Regions from separate parts of the Photobacterium swingsii genome, predicted to be linked through region 1. Evidence: predicted binding sites of a transcription regulator. Region 1 holds the regulator's gene; the other holds the start of a gene.
What was found. Region 1 encodes MetJ, which represses methionine synthesis genes. Its sites were predicted from a motif close to TTAGACNTNTANANGTCTAA; they were not measured.
Positions count from the first base shown of each region.

Region 2: a site for MetJ is predicted at 1,668-1,687, ahead of metK (methionine adenosyltransferase). Genes of this name have one in related genera too.

Region 1 is NZ_AP024852.1:223,627-231,175, reverse strand. Features, by position in the region: gene metF (methylenetetrahydrofolate reductase) at 1-505, opposite strand, end outside; gene OCU77_RS01065 (bifunctional aspartate kinase/homoserine dehydrogenase II) at 862-3,279, opposite strand; gene OCU77_RS01060 (O-succinylhomoserine (thiol)-lyase) at 3,280-4,446, opposite strand; gene metJ (met regulon transcriptional regulator MetJ) at 4,717-5,034, shown strand; gene OCU77_RS01050 (hypothetical protein) at 5,217-6,380, opposite strand; gene OCU77_RS01045 (cation-translocating P-type ATPase) at 6,449-7,549, opposite strand, start outside.
Region 2 is NZ_AP024852.1:502,995-510,543, reverse strand. Features, by position in the region: gene tkt (transketolase) at 1-1,389, opposite strand, end outside; gene metK (methionine adenosyltransferase) at 1,801-2,955, shown strand; gene OCU77_RS02500 (SprT family zinc-dependent metalloprotease) at 3,149-3,631, shown strand; gene OCU77_RS02495 (endonuclease) at 3,815-4,528, shown strand; gene rsmE (16S rRNA (uracil(1498)-N(3))-methyltransferase) at 4,677-5,408, shown strand; gene gshB (glutathione synthase) at 5,425-6,372, shown strand; gene OCU77_RS02480 (YqgE/AlgH family protein) at 6,569-7,132, shown strand; gene ruvX (Holliday junction resolvase RuvX) at 7,129-7,549, shown strand, end outside.

The sequences.
Region 1 (7,549 bases):
GATTAATCAAATCCGCTTGCGCGCTTTTAGCCTCTGGGTGGACTTCAGGGTATGCCGCCACTGAAATATCAAAGTCCGCTTCTTTACGCAATAATTCCACCAAATCCGACGCATACATATCCGGTCTGCCACCTTGAGGTGGTAAATCACCACGCAGTGCCACAATATCGCGAATACCGCTGTTCCAGTAATCGCGGGCGATGGTACGGAGTTCATCACGACTGGCATCGATACAGGTTAAATGCGGCGCAGCAATAAGGCCGGTCTGGTCTTTGATATCTTTGATGATGGAGTGGGTCCGGTCACGCTCACCGGAGTTTGCACCGTACGTTACAGAGACAAATTTCGGCTTTAACGTTTTTAGGCGGTGAATAGACGCCCAAAGGGTCTTTTCCATTTGCTCGCTGCTAGGCGGAAAAAACTCAAATGACACATTGAGGTCACCTTTAAGGTCCACAATATTTTGGTTAAGCGCATCTAAATGGCTTGCGTGAGAATACCCCATAGTTCATCCCTTCCTATCCTGGCACCGTGGCCCTGCTATCCTTAAAAGCGAACGTCTTCAAATAACCATTTAGACGTCTATATGTCTACAGAATGTCGTGATAACAATTTAATGTCAACCAAGTAATCATGAATTTTTCTCAAGTTCATCTTGCATAATTTTCACAATAAAAAAACCTGCCAAGGGCAGGTTTTAAAAGGAATAGTGCATGTTTCTAGCGATAGAATTATTGCTAACTAATCATCCTATTTAGTCAGGTTACCATCGCTATATTCAACTGCCTTAGATGATCATAGCAGTCGATTACACAATCGCCATTAATACTGAACATTATGGATAACGACTTCATCACGTCCCTAAAGCAAAGCCGCTAAGCGATTAATATCAGACAGCAACGCCCCAGCCGTGACATCACGACCCGCCCCCGGACCACGGATCACCAGCGGATTATCGCGATACCACCGACTTTCAATTGCAAAAATATTGTCACACGGCAGCAAGTTCGCCAATGCATGTTCTTTCGGTAAGGCTTCCACTCCCACGGCTGCTTTGCCTTTCTTATCAAGCCGAGCAACATAGCGCAGCACTTTTTCTTCCACATTCGCCTTCACCAATCGCTCTTCCAAGCGCGTATCGAGCTCTCCCGCTTGTTCGAAGAAGGTATCGAGACTGACATCAACCAAGGATTCAGGCACCAGTGTTTCCACTTTAACCTGCTCGGGCTCAATGCTAAGCCCTGACTCACGCGCCAGAATAACCAGCTTACGCATCACATCACTGCCGTCTAAATCATGGCGAGGATCGGGTTCAGTTAACCCTTGCTGCCACGCTTGCTCAATCAAGGCTGAAAACGGCACTGAACCATCGTACTGCTGAAATAACCATGACAAGGTGCCAGAGAAAATGCCAGACACCGCAATAATATCATCGCCACTCTCTCGTAAATCACGCACAGTGTGATTTACAGGTAAGCCCGCGCCAACCGTGGCGTTATACAACCAGTGCCGACTGGTTTTGGCAAACGCATCCTGCACCGCATGATAATCAGCACTTGATGCCGAGCCTGCCACTTTGTTTGCGGATATCAGGTGTAAACCACTCTCAGCAACCTGCGGGTATTTCACCGCTAGCTCAGCACTGGCTGTCACATCTAACACCACCACGTCATCGTATGGGTGTGCCGCTAAAGTCGACAGTAATTCACCCTCTGCATATTCAACCGCTTCATCGTTAAAACAGGTTAATGCCCGTGAAGGAGCGATACCTTCATAATCAATCCAATGACGACGACTGTCGGCCACACCGATCAAGGTAAATGTCTTACCATGACGCTTACTCAGTTGCTCACGCTCAGTTTCAAATAACTCAAGCCAGCGACTGCCTATGTTACCTTTGCCACACAGCACCAAGCCAATCCGCTTTTGGGCTTGGAATAAACTTTGGTGGACGCGGCCGATCAAGGTTTCAGGGTTCACATGGCGTAAAATAGCCACAAGACTCAAACCTGATTCAGCTTCAGCCAGAAACTCAACCGGTTGACCTTTAAGTTGCTGATAGAAACCGTGACAATGCACAGGGTTATTGACCACACCCGCTCCCACCACTGCGATCATAGTGAAACCATCACGTAACCGTAATTCAGCAGCAATACCGCTATCTTGCAGTAACCCTAAAACACCATTGACCACCTCACCCGTATAAGCCAGCAAAATACGACCTTGTTCTGGATCCACGCTTTGGGCCAGCGGTGGCAGCTGAGCTCGGAGTAAAGTGCGATCTAACTCTTTACGCACTGGTTCAAAGTCATTCGCACGTGGTACATCAAGCTCAATCAAACAAACATCATCTAGTGAGGTCACAATCTTTGCGCCACGACCAGAAGCTAATACGCGTTCCACCCGCGTCGATCCCGATTCGGGTTGATGACTGCAACGCAAAGTTAAATCTATCGTGCTCTGCGCAACGGGCTGGAGGGTACGGCTATGGAGTACAGGTGCCGCAAGACGTGCTAACTCACTGGCTTCATCAAGCCGTAATAAGGGTAGTAAGCAAGCATCTTTAACTTGGCGCGGATCGGCACTATAGACCCCTGCGACATCACTCCAAATCGTCACTCGCGCAACATCGGCCAAGGCGCCAATCACGGTTGCCGAATAATCAGAACCATTACGCCCCAATAGCACGGTTTGCCCCGTGTGGTTTTGCGCCATAAAGCCTGTGATCACAATCCGATGCTGGCTATGCTGCACCAGTTGTTGTTGCAGTAATGGCCGTGAAGCCGCGCAATCGACTTCAGGTTGTGCGGCAAGTTCAGCCCGTAAAAACTGGCGAGAATCGAGTGAACAAGCCGGTAAAGCACTCGCATTAAGCACAGCGGCAAGTAGCCGTGCAGACCACAGTTCACCGTGCCCTAACACCTTGGCACGAGTCGCCTCATCAAGGTCTAATTCACTCAATGCCGATAAGGCACTCAACTCAAGGTGAAGCTGAGTTTGCAATTCGTCAGCGGCGAGTTCAGGCAATAAATCCGTGATTAAATCTTGCTGATACTGACGTAGCTCCTGCAACACTTCATGCGCATGACGACCGTCTTTTGCCAGCAAGGCTAACCATTCTATGAGACGGTTGGTTGTTTTACCCGCCGCAGAGACCACAATCAGATCTTCGGCTGCCGAGTACTCTTGCAAAATCGTTGCAACGCGGCGATAGCACTCAGCATCTGCTAGACTACTGCCGCCAAACTTATGTAATTGACGTGCTTGTACTTGGCTCATTTATCCTACCTCGACAGCTTGCTGAAAGGCTTGTGCAAGATCGGCTACAAGATCGGTAGGATCTTCCAGCCCTACCGATAGACGCAATAATGCCGTATTGATACCCGCTTCGGCTTGCGCTTCATCTGACATCGCACGGTGTGTCATGCTCGATGGATGGGCTATCAAGCTTTCAGTTCCCCCCAAAGATTCCGCAAGCGAGAAACATTTCAGCGCTTTCACGAACACCTCAAGTTGTTGGAAACTCCCCGCCAACTCAAAACTAATCATAGAACCAAACCCTTTCTGTTGACGCTTCGCGATGTCGTGGCCTGGATGATCCGGCAAACTTGGGTGATAAATAGCCGCAACTTGGGGGTGGTTTTGTAAGAAAGCCAGCACCTGCGCCCCATTTTCTTCGTGCATCTTCATCCGTGGCACTAACGTACGTAAGCCCCTTAGGGTCAGGTATGCATCAAAAGGTGCGCCTGTTGCACCAATACAGTTAGCCCACCATGCAATGTTCTCAGCCTGCTCGGCATCAGCAGAAATCAGAATACCGCCGACGACATCAGAATGGCCATTGATGTACTTGGTCGTCGAGTGCACCACAAAATCTGCTCCTAATGCGATAGGTTGCTGCAAGACTGGTGAAAGGAAGGTGTTATCTACGGCCACCAGCGCCCCTGCGGCTTTGGCTTGCTGACACAAAGCTTCTACGTCAATCACGCGAAGTAAGGGGTTGGAGGGGGTTTCCACCCAAATAATTTTCGGTTGTCGAGCCAGCGCAGCGGCAAACGCCAGAGGATCAGATTGATCAACAAACTCAACCTTGAAGTCACCTTTGTTGGCACGGGTATTAAATAGTCGGTAAGTGCCGCCATAGCAGTCATGCGGCGCTATAATCAGATCGTCTGGGCCTAATATCGCAGAAACAAGAAGGTTAATCGCTGCCGTTCCACAACTTGTCACAACACCACCCGCACCACCTTCTAATTCTGTCAGTGCATCGGCCAACATATTGCGACTTGGGTTACCAGAGCGGGAGTAATCGAATTGCGGTACCTCACCCAGCTGTGGAAAACTGTACGTAGATGTGAGATAGATAGGTGGGACAACAGCGTGGTGCTGAGAATCGGATTCAATGCCGGTACGAACTGCAATAGTGGCAAGTTTCTTGTCACTCATATTAACCTTCCTTGTTTCGGTTTAATGCCGAATAAAATTCCTTCACCAACATTAACCATATAAAACTGGGACGTCAACACTTCTAGACGTCTATATGTCTTTGCTTATGGCGGTAAATATCGCTAAAATTCACCCAAACTTTAATTATGACTCACTGCCCTACTCGCAGTTATTTCGTATGACCCCATATTCTCTGAGGTTTTCTCAGTATAGTCATGGCATGAAATAACCTGAGCGGCGGTAAAAACAACAACGCTGAGAAGGTAAAACATGGCAGAGTGGAATGGCGAGTACATCAGTCCATACGCGGAACACGGTAAGAAAAACGAACAAGTAAAAAAAATTACGGTGTCAATTCCATTAAAAGTCTTAAAAATTCTGACTGATGAACGTACACGTCGTCAGGTAAATAACCTGCGCCATGCGACCAATAGTGAATTACTGTGCGAAGCATTTTTGCATGCTTATACCGGCCAACCGTTACCAACGGATGACGATATTCGTAAAGACCGTCCTGATGACTTACCGGCAGAAGCGAAAGCTTTGATGGATGCGATGGGAATTACTTACGAAGACATCAACGAGTAAGTTGATAACCAACAAAAAACTGACTGTGATGACAACTTTGGAATCACAGTCAGTAAATAAGGAAACACGCTACTTCGTTATCTAATTAATGGTAGCTTTTACTTTATCAGCTCTTTTACGCGGTTCGCCCTACAACCAGCGTCAAAAGAAAAATAGTAATAACGATTCCAAGTATCTTAAGTTCACGCTTTTTCATAACTCTCTCCTTGCTGTTTCTCACTCAAAATAAGTTTTCTCACCACCATGATGAACACACCGGTTAGCACTAAGTTCAGCGCCAGCGACAGCATGCTGATCGTGACAATAGGGCCACCAAAGCCATAACCTATGCTTATCATCAACACACCTGCACCTACTTCACCGCGCGGCCACATGCTGATCGACAACGCTAAACGCTCTTTCAACGTGGCTTCTTTGCGGTAACAGAACAGTGGGAACATCTTGCCGATATTGGCAATCACAGAAATGATCAACACGTGGTAAGTAATTTCAGCTAACGACATTGCTGGCATTGCCACTGTGATGCTCTCTGATGAGGAGGTTGCTACTCCCCCAAAGATTTGCGGCAAGCTCAGACCAACCAACATCATAAACACACCAGCCACAAAGCTTGATACTTGTTGATCGGCGGCGGATTCATGTTGCGATTTCATCATGCACCCCAACACGAAAGCGGGTAGCAAGACTTCGAAATGGACGCCACTGCGTAAATAAAACAACTCACACAGCAACGCAATAATGACGGAATAGCCCATCACAGCACCCGCTGACGATGGAATAGACCAAAGGTGTAAATAGCGATAACCCAGCGCTAATAAGCCAAACATTAAGACTAAAGTGACACCTAATGCAGGCTGCCAGCCCACCACTAAAATTGATAAAGGGATCATCAAGAGCACGGTATCGAGATCATCAAAGATGGCTAATACACGCGCTTTACTAAACATCCAGGTCGCCCCTAATCCCGCGGCAGCTAACATCGCAAACAGTACACCCGCAGACGTTGGCGCAGCAAAGCGGCCAATCACTAAGGTCTCTGTCCACGCGTCGACATTACTCCACATCTCTGCTGGCATAAGGACAAAAATGAAATACAGCACAACGCCAATCCACGGGAAGGTTGCCGTTGTCATTGCGACCACGTAATCCCAGCGGTATTGTTTTAAGTTGTTCTTATCAATTTCAAATTCACGACCAACATTGATCATGATGTAGGCCAGCGCTGACATGGTCAGCACCATAATGGTGGGTTGCAGTTGGCCGTAGCCGGCAATGAATGATGGTAGCAGTTGTGAGCACACTAGCCCCACCAACAGTAATGCGGAATATAGAATGATTTTTTTCACGTCATAACCTCTTGTATTACATTGCTCGTCGAAGGGTCAGCCCCCTAAAAAGAGGGCTGACAGTTGGGTTAGACGAATTTCACTTTCGTTATTTCTTTGATACCCGACAGTAAGAATGTCGGTACAGATGCCGCAATAATCACAGTCATTAGGTGACCAAACGACAGTGCTTCGGTATTAAAGATCATTTGACCTAAGCCTGTGTACATCACGCTCAGTGATAGGGTTGCAGACAAGGCTACTGCGCCTAGTAGGTACTTATTGGTGAATGGATTTTTGCGGTATAGCGTTGTAAAGCTACGCGAATCAAATAAGTGCCACAGTTGTGCAAAGATCAGCATGGCGAAAGCAACCGTCTGTGCATACTGCGCGCTATGACCCGCATTCAACGCCCAGCTAAATGCTACGTAACTCATGCCACCCAGTGCTAAACCACGGATCACTATCTTGGCGCCCAAGTTGTCACCAAAGAAGCCTTCGTTACGCTTGCGCGGTTTACGTGACATCACGTCTTTTTCTTCTGGCTCAACCCCCAATGCCAAGGCTGGTAAACCATCAGAGACCAAGTTGATCCACAAAATCATCAGTGGTGTCAGCGGCAAGATAGTCTCTGGCCCCATCATCAGAAAGGCAATCAAGATCACCGCCACTTCACCCACATTGGCTGTCAATGCCTGACGAATAAACTTGCGTAAGTTATCGAAGATCTGACGACCTTGGCGCACGGCTTTGACTATGGTGCTGAAGTTATCATCCAGCAATATCAAATCACCAGAGTCCTTCGCCACCGAGGTGCCTGCAATCCCCATCGCTACTCCGATGTCAGCGCGACGCAGTGCTGGGGCATCGTTCACACCATCACCTGTCATGGCAGGGACTTCGTTATTGTCCTGCTGCGCTTTAACAATACGTAGCTTATGCTCTGGGCTAACTCGCGCAAATACAGCGACTTCAGGACAAATGCGACGCAGTGCTTCATCGTCCATCTCATCAAGCTGAGCGCCCGTGATCACTTTATCGTTTTCAGAGCGAATAATACCGATATCGCGGGCAACCGCTGCCGCAGTAAGGGCGTGGTCACCGGTGATCATGACAGTACGAACGCCGGCATCAAAACAACTGTTCACTGCATCACGTACTTCAGGACGCGGTGGATCCATGATGCCGTA
Region 2 (7,549 bases), 280 kb from region 1:
ATCATGAGTGTAAACTTGGATGTTTTGCACTTTCATTAGTGCAGCCATACGCATTGCGTTACGCGCGTATTCCATGAACATTAGGAAAGTTGCACCGTATGGTACAAAGCCACCGTGTAGCGCAATACCGTTCATGATCGCTGTCATACCGAATTCACGTACACCGTAGTGGATGTAGTTACCCGCGAAATCGTCAGCCGTTAGCGACTTAGAGCCCGACCACATAGTCAGGTTAGAAGGCGCAAGGTCAGCCGAGCCGCCCATGAATTCTGGTAGCATCGCACCAAACGCTTCTAGTGCGTTTTGTGAGGCTTTACGTGAAGCGATGTTCGCTGGGTTCGCTTGAAGATCGGCAATGATTGCTGATGCTTTTTCTTCCCACTGTGCAGGTAGCTCACCGTTTACACGACGTTTGTATTCTGCTGCTAGCTCAGGGTAAGCCGCTTCGTACGCTGCGAACTTCTCGTTCCAGCTTGCTTCTTTTGCTGCGCCTGCTTCTTTCGCATCCCACTCAGCTGCAATGTCAGCTGGGATTTCGAAAGGACCGTGGTTCCAACCAAGGAATTCACGTGCTGCTGCGATTTCTTCAGCGCCTAGTGGTGCACCGTGACAATCGTGTGAACCCGCTTTGTTTGGCGAACCAAAACCGATGATGGTTTTAGTACAGATAAGCGTTGGACGACCTGTTTCTGCTTTAGCCGCTTCAATCGCAGCGTTGATTGCGTCAGCATCGTGACCATCAACCGCAGGAATAACATGCCAGCCGTACGCTTCGAAACGCTTAGGCGTATCGTCAGAGAACCAACCTTCCACTTCACCGTCGATAGAGATGCCGTTGTCATCCCAGAACGCAATCAGCTTGCCCAGACCTAGCGTACCCGCCAGTGAACATGCTTCGTGAGAGATACCTTCCATTAGACAGCCATCGCCCATGAACACGTACGTGTTGTGGTCAACGATGTCGTGGCCTTCACGGTTGAATTGTGCAGCTAGGGCTTTCTCAGCCATTGCCATACCAACACCGTTTGTAATGCCTTGGCCTAGAGGACCAGTCGTTGTTTCAACACCCGGTGCATAACCGTATTCAGGGTGACCCGGTGTTTTAGAATGCAGTTGACGGAAGTTCTTCAGATCATCAATTGATAGATCGTAACCCGTCAGGTGAAGCAGAGAGTAAATTAGCATTGAACCGTGGCCGTTCGACAAAATGAAACGGTCGCGATCAGCCCACTCAGGGTTTTGTGGGTTGTGGTTCATGTGGCCACGCCACAGTACTTCAGCGATATCAGCCATACCCATAGGTGCGCCTGGGTGGCCTGAGTTAGCTTGTTGAACACCATCCATGCTTAGGGCACGAATTGCATTAGCTAGATCTTTACGAGAAGACATGTCTGCTCCAGAGGTTCGTAGACTGTTGTATTATGGTTATTTACCTTTCTAAGTGCCCTTTCACAGGCGCGGTAAATTAACCAGGAATCGGCGGGCGGGTATTGTCGCAAAGTATTTGCCCTCACTGCAAACGATTTCCTGAACAAAATAAGTCTGTTTTCAATAAGCTGCTACCTTGATGTCACAAAAACGCAGAGATTTCGCACAGTTAAAGTAATCGTTTGCGTCAGCAATATAAAAAAACCACAAAATAAGTATTGTTGATTTTCACTCTCGTTTGAGTATTATAGACGTCTAGACGGAAGTAGCTCTATACATACGAACGTGTATACGTATGAATAGAACGGCACCTAGCCCGCATAAAAGTGCTACTTATATTACAACTACGAATACCTACAAGTGAGAATTCTCATGGCAAAACACCTGTTTACTTCTGAGTCAGTATCTGAAGGTCATCCAGATAAAATTGCAGACCAAATTTCTGATGCAGTATTGGATGCAATTCTAGAGCAAGACCCAAAAGCACGTGTTGCTTGTGAGACTTACGTAAAAACCGGCATGGTAATGGTTGGCGGTGAAATCACGACATCAGCTTGGGTTGATATCGAAGAGATCACTCGTGAAACGGTACGTGAAATTGGCTACGTTCACTCAGACATGGGCTTTGATGCCAATTCTTGTGCTGTTCTAAACACCATCGGTAAGCAATCACCAGATATCAACCAAGGTGTTGATAAAGCAGACCCTAAAGAACAGGGCGCAGGTGACCAAGGTATTATGTTCGGTTACGCAACCAACGAAACTGACATTCTAATGCCAGCGCCAATTACTTACTCTCACCTTCTGGTTAAGAAGCAAGCTGAAGTACGTAAGAGCGGTAAACTAGACTTCCTTCGCCCAGATGCGAAATCTCAAGTTACTTTCCAATACGACCAAGGCAAAATTGTTGGTATTGATGCCGTTGTTCTTTCTACGCAGCACTGTGATTCAGTAACAACGCCAGATCTACGTGAAGCAGTAATGGAAGAAATCATCAAGCCAGTACTGCCACAAGAGTGGATCACCAAAGACACTAACTTCTTCATCAACCCAACCGGCCGCTTTGTTATCGGTGGTCCTATGGGTGACTGTGGTCTAACGGGCCGTAAAATCATCGTTGATACCTACGGCGGCGCAGCTCGTCACGGCGGTGGTGCATTCTCTGGTAAAGATCCATCAAAAGTCGACCGTAGTGCAGCATACGCAGCACGTTACGTAGCGAAAAACATCGTTGCAGCAGGCCTAGCCGATCGTTGTGAAATCCAACTTTCTTACGCTATCGGTGTTGCAGATCCAACGTCTATCATGGTTGAAACCTTCGGTACTGAAAAAGTGTCTCACGACATCATCATCGAAGCAGTTCGTCAGAACTTCGACCTACGCCCTTACGGTCTACAAGAAATGCTGAACCTACTTCAGCCTATCTACCAAAAGACAGCGGCATACGGCCACTTTGGTCGTGACGAATTCCCTTGGGAAGCAACAGATAAAGCCGCAATCCTTCGCGATTTCGCTAACATCAAATAAGTTTGCCTTGGCATTAAGCCAACCAAATCTTGATAGAAAAAAGGAAGCCTCGGCTTCCTTTTTTATTACCAACTCGAAGCAACTTTCTCCACACTCGCTCGCAGCCAACAAGAAAATACCCAGAGGTCGCCGTTATTGTCGCGTTTCCCAAAACTATTTATACTGCCCACTCCCCCAGCAATTTTAAGCACGCATGTCCTCACTTCAATCTCAAGTCATTGCTAAAGTCGAATCCTGTATTTCGCATGCTAATCAACGTTTGCAAAAGCGATTTGCAATGCCAACCGTTAGCTTTCGTCAAGGGGGAAAGATAGCAGGTAGTGCACGGTTACAGGGATGGGAAGTACGCTTTAATCCCGTATTGCTAAAAGAAAACCCGCAAGCTTTTCTCGATGAAGTGGTACCACACGAAGTCGCGCATTTGATCACCTTTAAGCTTTTTGGCCGTGTTCGGCCACATGGTAAAGAGTGGCAAACTATCATGACTCAAGTCTTCGGTATCCCAGCACGTACTACCCACAGTTTTGATGTTAGCTCGGTACAAGGAAAAACCTTTTCTTATCAGTGCCAATGTAGCCAACATCAGCTCACCGTTCGTCGCCATAATAAGGTTGCACGTGGCCAAGTCAGCTACCATTGCCGCCAGTGCCGCCAGCCTCTTACACTGTGTGCTTAAACACATCCTTCTCTAGCCTTCTCCTTCATCACACTTAGCCTGCACGCTGACTCTACCAATATTGGCTTTTCATCGTTCCTTTTGTGTAACTGGGTAAGTTATAGGTACAGCTTACTGTGATATGGTTCTAAAATAGTAAGATATTGATAAGCCTATCAAACCTATTGTGAGCCAAAACGACCCATGAAACGCGCATACTTAGCCCTACTCGGCCTACTGCTATTACCAACCACAAGCCATGCAGAAGGCAAACACCCTACTTCATTTTCTAATGCTAAAAAACAAGCCGTAAAAATCTATAAAGATCATCCTGTTAGTTTTTATTGCGGCTGTGATATCGAATGGAAAGGCAAAAAAGGGATCCCAGATCTTGATAATTGCGGCTACCAAGTGCGTAAACAACTTAAACGCGCCAGTCGTATTGAGTGGGAGCATGTCGTACCTGCGTGGCAATTTGGTCATCAACTCCAATGCTGGCAAGATGGCGGCCGAAAAAACTGCCGTAAAGACAAACGCTTTAAAGTAATGGAGTCCGATTTACATAACCTCACACCAGCGATTGGTGAAGTTAACGGTGACCGCTCCAATTACCAATTTCTACCGTGGAACGGCAATCAAGGGGCCTTCTATGGCCAATGTGATATGAAGGTCGACTTCAAAAATAAACGCGTTGATCCACCTGTCGCTGCTCGCGGGGCGATTTCACGTATCTATTTATACATGGCTCAAGAATACCGAGAATTGAACCTGTCACGCCAGCAGCGTCAATTAATGGAAGCATGGAACCGCCAATACCCAGTCGATCAATGGGAGTGTGAACGCGACCGCCGCATCAAAAAAGCACAAGGCACCAACAATCCATTTGTTTTAGAAGCCTGTAACAAGGCTAAGCTATAATTTTTCCCGCAGTAAACCGGATACCTCGCAGCGTTATCCTGAATAAAAAGGGCGATAAACACGATCGCCCTCTTGTAATTCACCTTACGCGTATCCATGTTAGTATTCTGCTTGCCAATTTATTTACTACTGAGTTATCGACCTAACCATGAGAATTCCACGTATTTACCACCCAGAGTCACTGCCATCTCAGGGAAAAGTGATGCTTTGTGATGATGCAGCCAACCACGTCGGCCGCGTAATGCGTATGCAGCCGGGTCAAGAAGTGCTGATGTTTGACGGCAGCGATGCCGAGTTCCCAGCCGTGATCACCGCCGCTAACAAAAAGAATGTTGAGGTTGAAATTCAAGCTCGTAATGAAAATAGCGTTGAATCACCGCTCGATATTCATCTTGGCCAAGTGATCTCTCGTGGTGAAAAAATGGAATTCACCATTCAAAAGTCGGTAGAACTGGGGGTTAAAACCATTACCCCACTAATTTCAGAGCGCTGTGGCGTTAAGCTAAACGCTGAGCGTTTTGAGAAGAAACTCGCTCAATGGCAAAAGATTGCAATTGCTGCCTGCGAACAATGCGGCCGTAATGTCGTCCCTGAAATTCGTCCAGTAATGAAACTCGAAGACTGGTGTGCCGAAGCGTATGACGGGTTAAAACTGAACCTGCACCCTCGTGCCACTTATTCGATCAACACCCTGCCAGAGCCTGTCACCAAAGTGAAACTACTGATTGGTCCTGAGGGCGGCTTATCGGCTGACGAAATTTCAATGACCGAGCAATACACCTTTGATGAAGTCTTGTTGGGCCCTCGCGTACTGCGTACCGAGACAACAGCAATGACAGCTATTACTGCTTTACAAGTTCGCTTCGGCGATCTGGGCTAACAAGAGGAAAACAGCAATGATCAAACTGGGTATCGTGATGGACCCTATCGAGTCTATCAACATTAAAAAAGACTCCAGCTTTGCCATGATGATGGAAGCTCAGCGCCGTGGTTGGGAAATTCATTACATGGAAATGAATGACCTATCGCTAGAACAGGGAAAAGCGGTTGCACGTACTCGTACGGTTACGCTGCAAGAAGATCCAAACGGCTGGTTTGAATTCCAAAGCGAACAAGAAATTGCGCTGTCGGATCTTGATGCCGTACTGATGCGTAAAGATCCTCCGTTCGACACAGAATACATCTACGCCACTTACATTCTTGAGCGTGCTGAAAACGAAGGGGCGTTGATCGTTAACAAACCGCAAAGCCTGCGCGATTGTAACGAAAAACTGTTCACTGCATGGTTCCCAGAACTCACACCAACCACGCTAGTGACACGTCGTGCTGACAAAATCAAAGCCTTCCACCAAGAACATGGTGATGTGATCCTAAAACCGCTTGACGGTATGGGTGGTTCATCGATCTTCCGCGTAATGAAAGGTGACCCTAACGTTTCAGTGATTATCGAAACCTTAACAGCAATGGGTGAAAACTACTGCATGGCACAGACGTTTGTGCCTGATATCAGCAACGGCGATAAGCGTATCTTAGTGGTTGATGGTGAACCTATGCCGTACTGCTTAGCGCGTATTCCAGCCAAGGGTGAAACCCGTGGTAACTTGGCCGCTGGTGGCCGTGGTGAAGCACGCCCTATCAGTGAAACCGATCGCAAGATCGCAGAAACTGTCGCGCCAATACTAAAAGAAAAAGGTCTGATCTTTGTTGGTCTGGATGTGATTGGCGATAAGCTCACTGAAATCAACGTGACCAGCCCAACCTGTATCCGTGAAATCGAAGCAGCCTTTGATATCTCAATCACAGGTAAGCTGATGGATGCAATTGAGCGTCGTATCCAGGCTTAATTAATCCCAACGCTATTTGACTCGCCCATCACGTATTACCGACCTTGTAACACTAAATAGTCAGTAATAAATAATGGGCGATTTTCTTTTCTGAGCCGCACTGCACCAAGCCATCATCGACAGTTCGCCAATTCCTCGGCATACTTACCAGTATTCTGTTTCCCTGTTTTCTGTACGCCATGAGGTACCCTAGATAATGGATCTGACAAATCATTTTTTGATTGCGATGCCGTCCTTACAAGATTCCAGCTTCAAGCGTAGTGTGGTTTATGTGTGTGAGCACAATGATGAAGGGGCGATGGGTGTTGTGGTTAATGTGCCTATCGATATTTCATTAACAAATATGCTGGAGCAGCTCGATCTTGAACGCAGTTTACCTGTGACCCAAGCGCAACGGCTAGAGCAGCCCGTCTTTAATGGTGGTCCAGTCTCGAGCGATCGTGGTTTTGTTCTACACAATCACGGTGGCGTATTCAGCTCCAGCATCCAAGTCACCCCTCACCTGAGTGTCACTACGTCAAAAGATATTCTCGCTATCCTAGGCTCTGACGACTCACCTGAAAAATTCTTAGTCGCTTTAGGCTATGCAGGCTGGGATGCAGGTCAACTTGAACAAGAATTGGTGGATAATCACTGGCTCACTATTGAGGCCGATCCCGCAATTCTTTTTGATACCCCGATTAACGAGCGCTGGCAAAAAGCCGTTGCAAAACTGGGTATCAATGCCGCCAATCTTTCCATTGATAAAGGACATGCATGAGCAACTCTCGAAGTGTATTAGCGTTTGACTACGGGACCACCAGCATAGGTGCTGCTATTGGCCAAGAGCTAACTGGTACTGCTAATCCATTAAATGCATTCAAAGCCCGCGATGGCGTTCCTAACTGGGATGACATCGAAAAGCTACTCAAAGAATGGCAACCGGATTTGGTTGTTGTCGGCCTACCGCTCGATCTCGAAGGTAATGAACTACCAACGATTACTCCGCGCGCGAAAAAGTTTGCAAACCGTCTGCACGGTCGTTTTGGCTGTAAGGTTGAACTGCACGATGAGCGCCTAACCACAGTTGAAGCCAAATCAGATTTATTCAACCAAGGCGGCTTCCGCTCACTAAGTAAGGGGAATATTGACTCCCAGTCGGCAGTGGTTATTTTAGAAAGTTGGTTCGAACGTCAAT